4 regions of the Micromonospora sp. NPDC005979 genome follow, and region 3 is predicted to be linked to each of the others. Evidence: riboswitches for the same ligand, from Rfam matches in the RefSeq annotation. Region 3 holds a riboswitch; each other region holds the start of a gene.
The links. Region 3 has a riboswitch for cyclic di-AMP ahead of ABZ272_RS04595 (NlpC/P60 family protein). Riboswitches for the same ligand answer to the same signal wherever they lie in the genome.

Region 1 (3,159 bases), on a different contig from region 3:
GCGCCACCCAGCGGCTCACCACCGTCGACCCGACCGGCTGACCGTCGCGTTGGCATCGCCCGTGGGCGGCCCGCGCCCTACACTTGCACACATAGCGATGTGAGCATACATTTGACCGGGTCCCGGGCGGCGTCGGAGGGTGGGTTCCGTGGGAGCAGGACATGACCACCACCACGGGTCGGTCGCCAACGCCGCCCACCAGCATCGGGGACGGCTCTGGGCGGCCTTCGGACTGCTCGCTGCCCTGATGGTGGTCGAGGCGGTGACCGCCTTCCACACCGGCTCACTGGCCCTGCTCTCCGACGCCGGGCACATGTTCACCGACGTGCTCGGCATCGGGATGGCGCTCGCCGCGATCACCGCCACGCGGCGGGCCACCGGCGACCCGCAACGCACCTTCGGGCTCTACCGCCTCGAAGTGCTCGCCGCGCTGGCCAACGCCGTCCTGCTCTCCGGCGTGGCGATCTACGTGGTGATCGAGGCGATCGGCCGGTTCGGCGACCCACACCAGGTGCTCAGCGGTCCGATGCTCACGGTGGCCATCCTCGGCCTGCTCGCGAACGTGGTCGCCTTCGGGCTGCTGCGCGCCGGCGCCCGGGAGAGCATCAACCTCCGGGGTGCCTACCTGGAGGTGCTGGGCGACCTGCTCGGCTCGCTCGGCGTGATCGGCGCCGCGCTGCTGATCGCCGTCACCGACTGGTGGTGGGCCGATCCGCTGGTCGCGGTCGGGATCGGCGTGTTCATCCTGCCGCGCACCTGGCGGCTGGGGCGGGCCGCCGTCCGCATCCTCGTGCAGGCCGCCCCGGAACACCTCCAGGTCACCGCCGTGCACGACCGACTGGCCGCGGTGCCCGGCGTGGTCGAGGTGCACGACCTGCACGTCTGGACGCTCACCTCGGGCATGGAGGTGGCCTCCGCGCACCTGACCATGGCGCCCGGCGCGGAGGTCGGCGCGGTGCTCACCGCGGCGCGTACCGCCCTGCGGGACGACTTCCGCATCGAGCACGCCACGCTGCAGACCGAACCCGGCGCCGCCCCGGGCGCCTGCGGTTCCGTCGAGTGGTGACCGTCATCCATCGTGACCGCGTAAGCACCTTCCGTCACAACGGCTGCACAGACCCCACCAGCACCGGTAGGCTCTGTCCCGGCCACCACCCGGCGGCGCCTCCCGGCGCCGGTGGCGGCCGTCGCCTAATCGCCCGACAGGGCGAACCGGGGAACCATGTTCCTGGGGTGCATCCGCGTCAGCGGTAGGGATCTTCCGTCCCGAACCCGTCAGCTAACCCGGTCGGCGGCTGACGGAAGGACATGCGTAGTGGCACCAGCACGCCCACCCGCCGCCCGACTTGCGGCACTGATCGTCATGATGGTCACCCTCGGCGTCGCGCTTCCGGTCGGCGCCGCCACCGCCGCTGCCCCCGGCGGCCTGCGGGCCGCCGCCGCTCCCGACGGCGACGAGGAGGGCGGCACCCCGGCGCTACGGGCCCAGCTCGAGGCGGCCAGCAAGGGCTACCTGGACGCGAAGCGCGCGCTGGACACCTCGGTCCAGCGGCAGCAGCAGCTCGCGGTCAAGCTCAAGACCACCGAGGCCGAGATGACCGTACGCAACGGCAAGGTCGGCGAGATCGCCGGCGTCGCGTACCGCACCGGCCGACTCAGCACCGTCTCGGCCCTGCTCAACAGCAACACCCCCGAGGGGTTCATGGACCGGGCGGCCACCCTCGACGTGGTGGCCGCCAACGAGGACCGGGTGCTGCGCGACCTGCACGCCACCCGGGACGAGGCGAACCGCACCCGCGTCGCCCTCGACGGCGAGATCCGGGAGCAGCGTAAGCAGGTCGAGGTGATGGCCAAGCGCAAGGAGCAGGCCGAGCGGGCCCTGACCGTCGCCAACGACAAGGCACGCGCCACCGCCGCCGCCGACACCGGCTCCAACCGTGGCACCTCCACCGCCAACGCTCAACCCGCCCCCCGCAACTCCGACGGCTCCTGGCCGTCCGAGTCGTGCAGCATCAACGACCCCACCCCGGCCAGCGGCTGCATCACCCCCCGCACCCTGCACGCGCTCAACCAGGCCAAGGCCGCCGGCTTCACCCGGTACGTCTCCTGTCACCGCAACGGCGGCTCGGGCGAGCACCCCAAGGGCCGGGCCTGCGACTTCGCCGCGCAGAAGGGTGGCTTCGGCGGGATCGCCAGCGGCGGCGACAAGACGTACGGCAACAACCTGGCCGCGTACTTCATCCGCAACGCCGACCGGCTCGCGGTGCTCTACGTGATCTGGTTCAAGCAGATCTGGCTACCCAGCAGCGGCTGGAAGTCGTACAGCGGGGGGAACGGCGACCCCTCCAGCGACCACACCAACCACGTGCATCTGTCGGTGTACTGACCGCCGAGGCCGTCCGGGGTACGTCAGCGGGCGTACCCCGGACGTCGTCGCTGGTCGGACGACCACGCGGGGTCGGGCCGGGAGCATTCGGGTATGCCGCGAATCGCGCCCCGCACCCGCAAGGCCCTGCTCACCCTGCACCTGGTCACCTCCCTCGGCTGGCTCGGGGCCGACCTGGTGCTGCTCACCCTCGGCATCGCGGCACAGCGCGGCGCCGACCCGGCGGCGGTCTACCCGGTCGCCGGGCTCGTCGGCACCGTGCTCTTCGCGCCGCTGAGCGTGCTCGTGTGGCTCGTCGGTGTCGCCAGCGCGCTGCTCACCCCCTGGGGCCTGCTGCGCTACCGGTGGGTGGTGATCAAGCTCGTGATCACCACCGTGATGGTCGGGCTGGTGCTGTTCCTGCTCACCCCGAACCTGCGGCACGCCGGCGCGCTGGGCGCCGCGCTACCGGCGCGGGACCGCGCCGACCTGGTGATCGCGCCCGCGGTGTCGACCAGTCTCATGATCATCGCGACGGTGCTGTCGACGTACAAGCCCTGGGGACGCCGACCCGCGCGACCCCGCCGCCCCGAGGCGACACAAGCCGCGACGCATGCCCCTCACGCCGGCAGCACCGGCAGCACCGGCAACACCGGCAACACGGTGACGCGGTGACGCGGTGACGCAGTCGCCATCACGATCAGGGCAGCCGGCGCATTAGGAGCCTGATCACGACGGCCGCACGCCGGGTGCCGGAGGGTGTGCACGCGCCCTTTGCTCTGCTTCAGCGGAGG
Region 2 (3,159 bases), on a different contig from region 3:
GACGGTCCTCGCCGTCCTGGTGGCCCGTCCGGAGCGGGACTCGCCCGCGGCCGACCCCACGCCGCCGACACCCACCGCCCGCGAGATGGCCGTCGCCGAGATGGCCGACCTGCGCCGGTACGCCGAGGAGGTGGCTGTGGCCGCCGCCCGGGCGGCGCGGACCGCCCGGCGGCGACGCGCTGACTGGCTGGTCGCTCAGGACGAGGCGCAGCGGGCCTGGACGGCGTACGACGAGGCGGACACCGCTGCCCGTCGGGTCGCCGGTGCCGGGGCGTTGCCGACACCGCGTACCCCGCACACCCCCGCCGAGTACGCGGCCCGGGAGCGCTATCTGCACCGCGCCGCCATGGCGGCGCACTGGCGGGGGGAGTTGACCATGGCTCAGCTCGGCGACGTGTTCGGGCATCGGCGCGGCTGGGACCCCCGCCGGCACCCGGTCGAGCAGGAGACGCTGCTCATCCGGGCGATCCGTGACATCAGGCTGGCCGAGCACCGGACGGCCGCCGAGCGGGAACGGTCGTCCTGGCGGGACGCCGAGGTTGCCGCCGAGTCGGCGCGCGTCCTCGCCGAGGAGGCGTACGTGGCGGCGGCACGGTGCCGGCCGAGCCCGGCGCTCTCCCGGCGCACCGCGACGCGGCCGTCGGGTACGGCCCTCGTGGCACGCTGGCGTCCGGCCCGGGCCGGTTGAGCCCGATCTGTTATGTGAGGCGGGTCACCGGCGGTGGAAATCGGGCGGCCGGCATCATCGGCGGCCATTGTGCCCGCGATTGTGGCGGCGTTGCCGGCCACCTGTCCGGTTGTCGCCCACGGGTGCCGGTGGAACCCGTTGTCCCATCGAGTCACGTCAGCGGCAAAACGCGCAGAAATTGCTGGGCCAATCGATGTTTACGCAGGTGGGCGCGGCTTGGCAGAGTGCGCACCGGCCAGTACTGTCGTCCCGTCCGGTGCGGTTACCGATCGCAGGAGGCGACGCCGCGCCGACCCGCTCAATCGTGATCAACGAACCGGGGACCCACAGTAAGTCCGGGGTGAATCCGCGAGCCACGGCCCGCGGTAGGGCGATCTTCCCGCCCGAATCCGTCAGCTAACCCGGTAGGCGGTGACGGAAGGAGTTCCATCCTCGTGCAGCACCCCTCGACCCCCTTGTTGTTCCTCCGCCTCCACGGCGACGCGGTGTCCCCGCTCATCCGCCTCGTGACGGTGAGCTGACCCCCCGGGTCACCGCACTTCCCGCCCGGCCGCGCCGGGCGTTCCCCTGAGCGGCTCATCACCCGCGGGTCACCGCCCGCGCGCTGACGCCTGCCCGGATGCCGGTCGGGCCCCGGTGTGCCGCTCTCCCTGTGAACCGTGGAGGACCTCGTGAAGCACACCCTGAAGCGCCAGCTCCGTCGCCTCGCGACCGAGCGCCCGTACCAGATCGTCGCCGCCTCCGCCGCGGCCCTCGCGATCGCCACCACCGCCGGCGCCCTGGTCGCCGGCGCCGACGACGCCCCGGCCGGCTCGCGCACCCCGACCACGGTCGCCGAGATGCGCAGTGACACCGTCGCCTCCCGTGGCGAACTCCGGTCCGCGGCCCCGTCGGCGAGCGTCGCACCGAGCACCGCCGCCCCGAGCACCGCCGCTCCGGCCACCAGCGCCGCGTCCCCCGCCGCGAAGGCCACGAGCAACCCGGACGTCACCCGGAAGCCGACGCCGCCGAAGCCGCCCGCGACGAAGGTGCTCGACTACGACTACGAGGCGCAGAACACCTACTACAACTGCGGCCCGGCGGCCACCCGCAACGCGCTCAGCGCCAGCGGCATCGATCGCACCCAGGAGGAGCTCGGCCCCGAGCTGGGCACCACCGAGATGGGCACCAACTCGGCCGAGGACACCACCCGGGTGCTCAACGCCGAGGTGAAGGGCTCCCCGTACCGCACCCGCATGTTCGCGGGCACGCCCAGCCCGGCCCAGATGGACCGTCTTCAGGCCGACGTGGTCAAGGCCATCACCGACGGCCGGGGCGTGGTGGCCAACGTCGTCGGCGACGCCATCGACACCGAGGGCGGCTACCACTCGTACGGCGGTGGGCACTACATCGCCGTCGTCGGCTACAAGGACAACGGCCGTACCGTGCGGATCGCCGACTCGGCGAACGCCGCCGACCCCGCCTACTGGATCACCACGATCGACCTGGCGAACTGGATCGCCACCCGGGGTTACTCCGCCTGACCAACGCGCGACACCCCACGACGCCGCGGGCGCCGTCTCCCACGAGGGGCCGGCGCCCGCGGCGTTCCCGGGTCGGGGCGCGACGCGGGTGAACGGCTCTCGTACCGGGCCGCGAACCGTGGGAGACTGCGGCCGTGGTGGATGAATCGGGTGGTCAAGCCGACCGTGAGCCGATCCTGTTGCTGCTGCACGGCATGGGGGCGACGGGTGACGTGTGGCTGCCCTGGGCACCACTTCTGGAGCACCACTGGCCCGGCCGGTGGCTGGCGCCCGATCTCGCCGGTCACGGTTGGTCGGCGCCGCTGTCGTCGTACTCCTTCGAGGGTTTCGCCCAGCGGGTCGCGCAGGGCCTGGCCTCCGACGACCGGATCGTCGTGCTCGGGCACTCGCTCGGTGGCGTGGTCGGCCTGGCGCTGGCGGCCCGCGCCGCCGGCCTGCCGGTGGACGCGGTGGTGGGCTTGGGCATCAAGGCCGTCTGGGCGCCGGCCGAGCTGGCCCGCGCCGCGGACCTCGCCGCCCGCCCGGTGGGCTGGTTCACCAGCCGCACCGAGGCCGCCCGCCGGTATCTGCGGGTCGCCGGCCTCACCGGTCTGGTCCTCCCGGACCACCCGATGGTCGACGCCGGTCTGCGTCAGGTCGACGGCCGGTGGCGGCTCGCGATGGACAACGCCGCGTTCGCCGTCGGCGCGCCCGACCTGGCCGCGCTGCTCGCGGCGACCGACGTGCCGGTGGTGCTGGCCCGCGGGGAGCACGACGCGATGGTCACGGACGCGCAGCTCAAGGAGTACGGCGTACCGGTCGCCACGCTGGCCGGTCTCGGGCACAACGCGCACCTGGAGGATCCGGCGGCCGTGCTGGCGTTGCTGGACCCGTACCGTTGATCGGTCAGGCAGGTGCGGGCGCGGGTAGTTCCCGGGTCGAGGTCAGCTCGCGGCGGGCGGCGGTCAG
Region 3 (3,159 bases):
GAACGCGGATGCCGTCGGCGAGGCGGGGCTCGTCGGCGGCGAAATCGGACCAGGAAGCCATGCGAGCATTCTATCGAACAAATGTACGAGGAGCGACCTCGACACGCTGGTCACCGCCCGCCTCGCTATGGTGGTCCGATGCTGCTCTCCGACCGTGACCTGGTCTCCGAGATCAAGGCCGGCACGCTGGGCCTGGAGCCGTTCGAGCCCACCCTGGTCCAACCTTCCAGCATCGACGTACGACTCGACCGGCTGTTCCGGGTCTTCAACAACCATCTCTACACCCACATCGATCCGGCCATGCAGCAGGACGACCTGACCTCGGTGGTCGAGGTGCCCGACGGTGAGCCGTTCGTGCTGCACCCGGGAGAGTTCGTGCTCGCCTCGACGCTGGAAGTGATCTCGCTCGGCGACCAGCTCGCCGGCCGGCTGGAGGGCAAGAGCTCACTGGGCCGCCTCGGCCTGCTCACCCACTCCACCGCCGGGTTCATCGATCCGGGCTTCTCCGGGCACGTCACGCTGGAGCTGTCCAACGTGGCGAACCTGCCGATCACCCTCTGGCCGGGCATGAAGATCGGGCAGCTCTGCATCTTCCGGCTCTCGTCGCCGGCCGAGCACCCGTACGGCTCGGTGGTCTACGGGTCGCGTTACCAGGGCCAGCGAGGCCCGACGCCCAGCCGCTCCTGGCAGAACTGGCGTGCCTGGCCGACGCGCTGATCGGCCCCTCCGATGTTAGGAAGGGCACCTTTCTATACCTGAAGCGTTAGAAGGGTGCCCTTCCTTACACGTCAGCCGGGGCGGCCGTAGCTGTGGATGGGCCCGTCGTCGACCTTCTTCATCTTGACGGGCACACCGGCCTGGGAGGCGTGCACCACCCAGCCGTCGCCGACGTACATCCCGACGTGGTGGATGTCGCTGTAGTAGAAGACCAGGTCACCGGGGCGCAGGTCGCCCTTGCTGACGTTCTTGGTCACCCGGCTCTGCGCGGCGGCGTTGTGCGGCAGCGACACACCGGCCTTCGCCCATGCCGCCAGCATCAGCCCGGAGCAGTCGTACGAGTTCGGTCCCTCGGTGCCCCACACGTACGGCTTGCCGATCTGGGCGCAGGCGAACTTGACCGCGATACCGGCACCGCCACCCGGGTAGCTGGCCGGGCAGGGCGCGGGACGCAGCGGACCGCCGCCGCCGCTGCCGTACACCTTGAGGCGCAGCTTCTGCAGCCGGTCGATCTCCTCGTTGATCTGCTTCTTCTTCGCAGCCAACTGGGCCTCGGTGCGGGTCAGCTGGACCACCATCTCGTCCAGCGGCGCCTTCTGCCGGGCCAGCTCGTTGCGCAGGTCGGCGACCTGGCGGACGTCCTCCTGCTGGTTGTGGGCGAAGCGGTCGAGCATTTCGAGCTGACCGACCATCTCGCTGGGCGACCGGCTGCCGAGCATCGTGTTGACGGTCGACAGGTTCTCACCCATGTACGCGCGGACGGCCAGCGCGCTGACCTTGTCCATCGCGGCGTCGACCTGGCGCTCCAGCGGCGCGATGCGGGCGGCGAGCGCGTCGGCCTGCTTGCGCTTGAGGGTCAGGTCGGCACGGGTGGCGTTGTGCCGCTCGATGATCGGTTCGAGCTTGTTCCAGTCGTCGTCGATCTGGCGTTCGATCTCGGCGACGGACGGATCGGCGTGGGCCACCGTGGCGCTGCCGGTCAGGACGACGGCGACGCCGACCAGGGCGGCGAGAGCGGTGGTGAAGCGGGACCAGCGTGGACGCGGCACGGTCGACGGCGGGTCGGCCGGAGCCGACCGTCCGGACGACGGCCGCGGGGCTTGGAGGGCCACCGGGTTCCGTACTCCTTCTTCCTGACCGCCTACCGGGTTAGCTGACGGGTTCGGGCGGGAAGTGGGCGCCCTACCGCAGGAACTGCGGATTCACCCCGAGGAACCTGGGTCCCCGGCTCGCTCGCGAGCGACTCGGCGGTGTCGGTCCGTTACCGCCCGGGGTGGGCAGACCTGCTACCGGGCCGACGAATGACCAGAGTAGAGACGGCCGTTACCGATCCGCAACCCGTGCGGCCGTGACACTCCGTACTGATTGCCGCGGGCCATCGAACCGATGTGAAGATTTCTTACCGCACGTTTCGAAACATGGAAAGGTATTGACGCGGACTCCCGGGCAGGGCGAAGGTGACCGCAACCGACACCAGTTCACATGTAGGGGGTTCGATGAAACGTCCGACCCTGCTCGCCGTCGCGCTCGTCACCGCCACGGCGGCCGTACCGCTGCCCTCCGGCCCGGCCACCGCGGCCCCTGCCGCCGACCGCCAGCAGCAGTACGCCGCCGCAGCGACCGAGTACGGCGTACCCATCGACGTACTGCTCGGCGTCTCCTACCTGGAGTCCCGCTGGGACAGCAACGCCGGCACGCCGAGCACCAGCGGCGGCTACGGCCCGATGCACCTGACCGATGCCCGGCACGTGGCCGCCCTACCCGGGCGCGGTCACCACGACGCCCCGGGAGAGGATCCGCGCGGCGACGAGTCCCGTCGTGCTCTCGCACCGGCGCCCGCCACCGGGGACGCGCCGCCCAGCGCCGCGCTGCAGACCGTGGACGCCGCCGCCGCGCTCACCGGCGCCACCACCGAGGCGCTGCGTACCGACCCGACGACGAACCTCCGGGGTGGGGCGGCGCTGCTGGCCGCGTACCAACGGGAGGTCGGCGCCCCGGTCGGAGTCGGCACCGACCCGGCCACCTGGTACGGCGCGGTGGCCCGCTATGCCGGCGCGGACAGCGCCGATGCCGCGGCGGCCTTCGCCGACGAGGTCTTCACCACGATCGGCGCCGGCGAGACGCGGGTGACCGACGACGGCCAGCGGGTCACGCTGCCGGCCCGGGCGGTACGCCCTGAGCGGACCTGGCTGGACCGACTGGGACTGCGCCGGCTCGCCCGCCCGGACGGGTTGGAGTGCCCGAGCACCGTGTCCTGTGAGTGGATCCCGGCACCCTACGCGGCGTTCGGCGACGGCGACTACGGCAACCACGACCTGTCCGACCGGCCCGCCCGGCAGAAGATCGAGTACATCGTCATCCACGACACCGAGGCGAGTTGGGCGACCACCCTGCAGCTCGTCCAGGACCCGACCTACGTGAGCTGGCACTACTCGCTGCGCT
Region 4 (3,159 bases), on a different contig from region 3:
ACCGGGCCCGAGGTGCTGGGCAGCGTCGAGTACGCGGTGGCCGTCCTCGGTGCCCCGCTGGTGGTGGTGCTCGGCCACGACTCCTGCGGCGCCGTGCAGGCGGCCCGCGAATCGGCGGCCACCGGCGTCGCGCCCCCGGGACATCTCCCAGCGGTGGTCGACGCGGTGCTGCCCAGCCTGCGACGAGCCGCGGCCGAGGGCGTGCACGACATCGACGGCATCGTCGACATCCACATCGCGCAGACCGTCGAGACGCTGCTCGGGCAGTCGCCCGTGCTGGCCGACGAGGTGGCGCGGGGGCGGTGCGCGGTGGTGGGGATGTCGTACCGGCTCGCCGCCGGGGCAGTACGACCCGTGACGTCCGTACCGGCCGGCGACGCCTCGGACGACTCGGCGGCCACCACCGCCGCCTGACCCGCGACGAGGGCCGCCCCGCTCGACGCGGGACGGCCCTCGAACTGCTGAACGTCGAATCAGAGCAACGACATGTGTACGTGGTCGGTGTGGTTCGACGGCCCGCTGTACGACTTCCAGCCGGTCGCCGGGAACCAGATCTGCCGGTTCCAGATCACGTAGTAGATGCCGAGCCGGTCGGCGTTGCGGATGAGGAACGCGGCCACGTTGTTGCCGTACATCCGGGTGTCGTCGTTGTGCCACGGGCTGAAGCCGCTCTTCTGCAACGACCAGTCACAGGCGCGGCCCTTCGGGTGCTCGTACGGTCCGCCGTTGCGGTGGCAGCCCACGAACCGGTTGAATCCGGCCCGCTTGACCTCCTTGTACGCGTGCAGCGTGCGCGGCGTGACGCAGCCGGAGGTGGTGGGGTCGTCCTCGCTGCACGACTGCGCCTTCCAGTCGCCGTCGGCGGTGCGACCCGGGCCGATCCGGGCGACCGGGGAGGTGGCGTCCACCAGGCCGCCGGTGAAGCCCTTGCCGCCGACCAGCGCGAGCGCCTTGTCCGCGTCGCGCTTGTCCTTCGCCATCAGCGCGGTCTGCTTCTGCTGCTCCCGGACCTCGGCGTCGAGGGCCAGCTTGGCCTGCTCGGCGCGGGACTTCACGGCGTTGACCTCGGCGAGCTTCTTCTCGTTGACCATGTTCATCTCGTCGAGCGCCGCGGCCCGCTGGACGAACGAGTCCGGGGCGTCGGCCTCCAGCAGCATCGCGATCGCGCCGACCCGTCCGGTCCGGTACGACTGAGCGGCGATCTGCGCGACCTGCGGGGCCAGCGCGGCGAGGTCGGCCTTCGCCCGGTCGACCTCGGCCGCCAGTTCGAGCTGCCGCTTCTTGGACTTGTCCAGTTTGGACTTGGCCGCCACGTAGTCCCGGTTGGTCTGCTCGATGACGTCGGTGAGCAGCTTGGGCTCGTCGCCGTCCTCCTCGTGCCCGGACGGGGTGGGGGTCGTCGGGGCGGCGTGGGCCGGGAGGGGTCCGGCGAGCACGGTCAGCGCAGCGAACACGGCCACCACAGGTGTCAACCAGCGGCGTAGGGGTGCCGTCACAATCTTCCCTTCCGTCGACCGCCGACCGGGTTAGCTGACGGGTTCGGGGCGGAAGTGGCCCCTACCGCTGTCGCGGATTCACCCCAGGTACCTGGGTCCCCGGCTCGCCGGTTGGCGATTGGGCGGTGGCACCGCAGGCGCCGCTGCGCGCCTTCGTCGGTGACCGGCAGCGAGGTTACCCGAGAGTCCACCGCCTGAGCTACGTCCTGATGCCGACTAAAAGCGTCATTTCGCCATGGCGTTGAGTGACCAGTGACGCGGTTCTCAGGGCGGGTGCCCGATCCGGTCACGCTGAGGAGTGTCACCATGCCGTATCCGTGCTCCTGTTCGGCTCTGGCCACCCGGTGGTGGCGGTGGATGGGGGTGTGCTCCGCTGCGGATCGGGCCCGTCGGCCCGACCCGCAGGCGGGGAACTGAGGGCGGCAAGCGCCTCCGTACGGTCCGCGCGGGGGCGCGGTGGCGGGGCGTCCGCGTCGGCCGGGGCCGTCGATCCGGCCGCGGTCACCACCGCCGCCAGCCCGGTGGTGAGGGGTACGGCGGCGATCAGGCCGAGCGTGGCGACCGCGCTGCGGACGATCTCCTGGGCGAGGAACTCGCTGGTCAGGATCTGCCCGACGGGACGCGAGTCGGCGGTGAGCAGGAGCAGCAGCGGCAGTGACGCGCCCGCGTACGCCAGCACGATGGTGTTGACCGTGGAGGCGATGTGCGCCCGGCCGACCCGGGTGGCGGCCCGGTAGAGCTGTCGCCGACCCAGCCCGGGGTTGGCGTTGGCCAGCTCGGTGACGGTGGCGGCCTGGGTGACGGTCACGTCGTCGAGTACCCCGAGTGAGCCGATGATGATCCCGGCGAGCAGCAGGCCGCGCAGGTCCACATCCGCCTGGAACATCGAGAGCGTGGTGGCGTCCTCGCTGCCGAAGCCGGTGAGCCGGGTGGCGGCGGTGGCGATGGTCGCGAGGACGCCGGTGAGCACCAGACTGCCCAGGGTGCCGAGGACCGCGACGGAGGTCTGCGCGGTCACTCCGTGTGTCAGGTAGAGCACCACGAACATGATCAGGGCCGCGCCGACCACCGCCACCAGCAGCGGTGACCGGCCCGCGCCGATGGCCGGCAACACGAAGGTGAGCAGGATGGCGAAGCTGGCGGCCAGGCCGGCGAGCGCGGCCAGACCCCGCCACCGGCCGAACGCGACGATGGCGGCGGCGAAGACCACCACGAGCCACACCAGTGGCGCCCCGCGCTGGTGCTCGGCGATGTTCCAGGTGCTGATGGTGGGATCGGTCGGATCGGTCAGCTCGACCAGGACGACGTCGTCGCCCACCTCGACCCGAGGCGCTCCGGGCCCGGCGGGGACGGGCGTGCTCACCTGCCGGTCGGCGCGCGGCCCGTCTTCGAGGAGTACGTCCACCGTGCCGCACGGCCCGCTGCTCGGCGTGCCCTCCGGGCTCGTCGAGGGCGGGCACGGTTCGGTCACCACCCGGGTCACCGTGCCGTGGTGGCGCGGCAGGTCCGCGCCACCGCCGCTCTTCGGTGCGCCGTCCCGGGGCCACAGCACCACGGCGGCGACGACGGTGGCCACGAAGAGCGGCACCACCGTCGCGACGAGGATCCGTCGTACCCGGGGCGGGGCGGGACGAGCGGAATGGCTGTGGTCGGAACCCAATGC

Region 1: another riboswitch for cyclic di-AMP. It lies ahead of ABZ272_RS19705 (hypothetical protein); the one in region 3 lies ahead of ABZ272_RS04595 (NlpC/P60 family protein).
Region 2: another riboswitch for cyclic di-AMP. It lies ahead of ABZ272_RS14055 (C39 family peptidase); the one in region 3 lies ahead of ABZ272_RS04595 (NlpC/P60 family protein).
Region 4: another riboswitch for cyclic di-AMP. It lies ahead of ABZ272_RS08045 (hypothetical protein); the one in region 3 lies ahead of ABZ272_RS04595 (NlpC/P60 family protein).

Annotation. Positions count from the first base shown of each region.
Region 1 is NZ_JBEXUR010000011.1:131,655-134,813, reverse strand. It holds gene ABZ272_RS19715 (AAA family ATPase) at 1-41, shown strand, start outside; gene ABZ272_RS19710 (cation diffusion facilitator family transporter) at 149-1,066, shown strand; cyclic di-AMP (ydaO/yuaA leader) riboswitch at 1,179-1,310, shown strand; gene ABZ272_RS19705 (hypothetical protein) at 1,364-2,386, shown strand; gene ABZ272_RS19700 (hypothetical protein) at 2,480-3,040, shown strand.
Region 2 is NZ_JBEXUR010000007.1:133,567-136,725, reverse strand. It holds gene ABZ272_RS14060 (hypothetical protein) at 1-688, shown strand, start outside; cyclic di-AMP (ydaO/yuaA leader) riboswitch at 974-1,114, shown strand; gene ABZ272_RS14055 (C39 family peptidase) at 1,360-2,211, shown strand; gene ABZ272_RS14050 (alpha/beta hydrolase) at 2,346-3,092, shown strand; gene ABZ272_RS14045 (CDP-glycerol glycerophosphotransferase family protein) at 3,097-3,159, opposite strand, start outside.
Region 3 is NZ_JBEXUR010000002.1:292,340-295,498, forward strand. It holds gene ABZ272_RS04585 (pyridoxamine 5'-phosphate oxidase family protein) at 1-61, opposite strand, end outside; gene dcd (dCTP deaminase) at 139-717, shown strand; gene ABZ272_RS04595 (NlpC/P60 family protein) at 789-1,829, opposite strand; cyclic di-AMP (ydaO/yuaA leader) riboswitch at 1,842-1,977, opposite strand; gene ABZ272_RS04600 (peptidoglycan recognition family protein) at 2,214-3,159, shown strand, end outside.
Region 4 is NZ_JBEXUR010000003.1:406,552-409,710, reverse strand. It holds gene ABZ272_RS08050 (carbonic anhydrase) at 1-414, shown strand, start outside; gene ABZ272_RS08045 (hypothetical protein) at 474-1,496, opposite strand; cyclic di-AMP (ydaO/yuaA leader) riboswitch at 1,500-1,631, opposite strand; gene ABZ272_RS08040 (YibE/F family protein) at 1,798-3,156, opposite strand.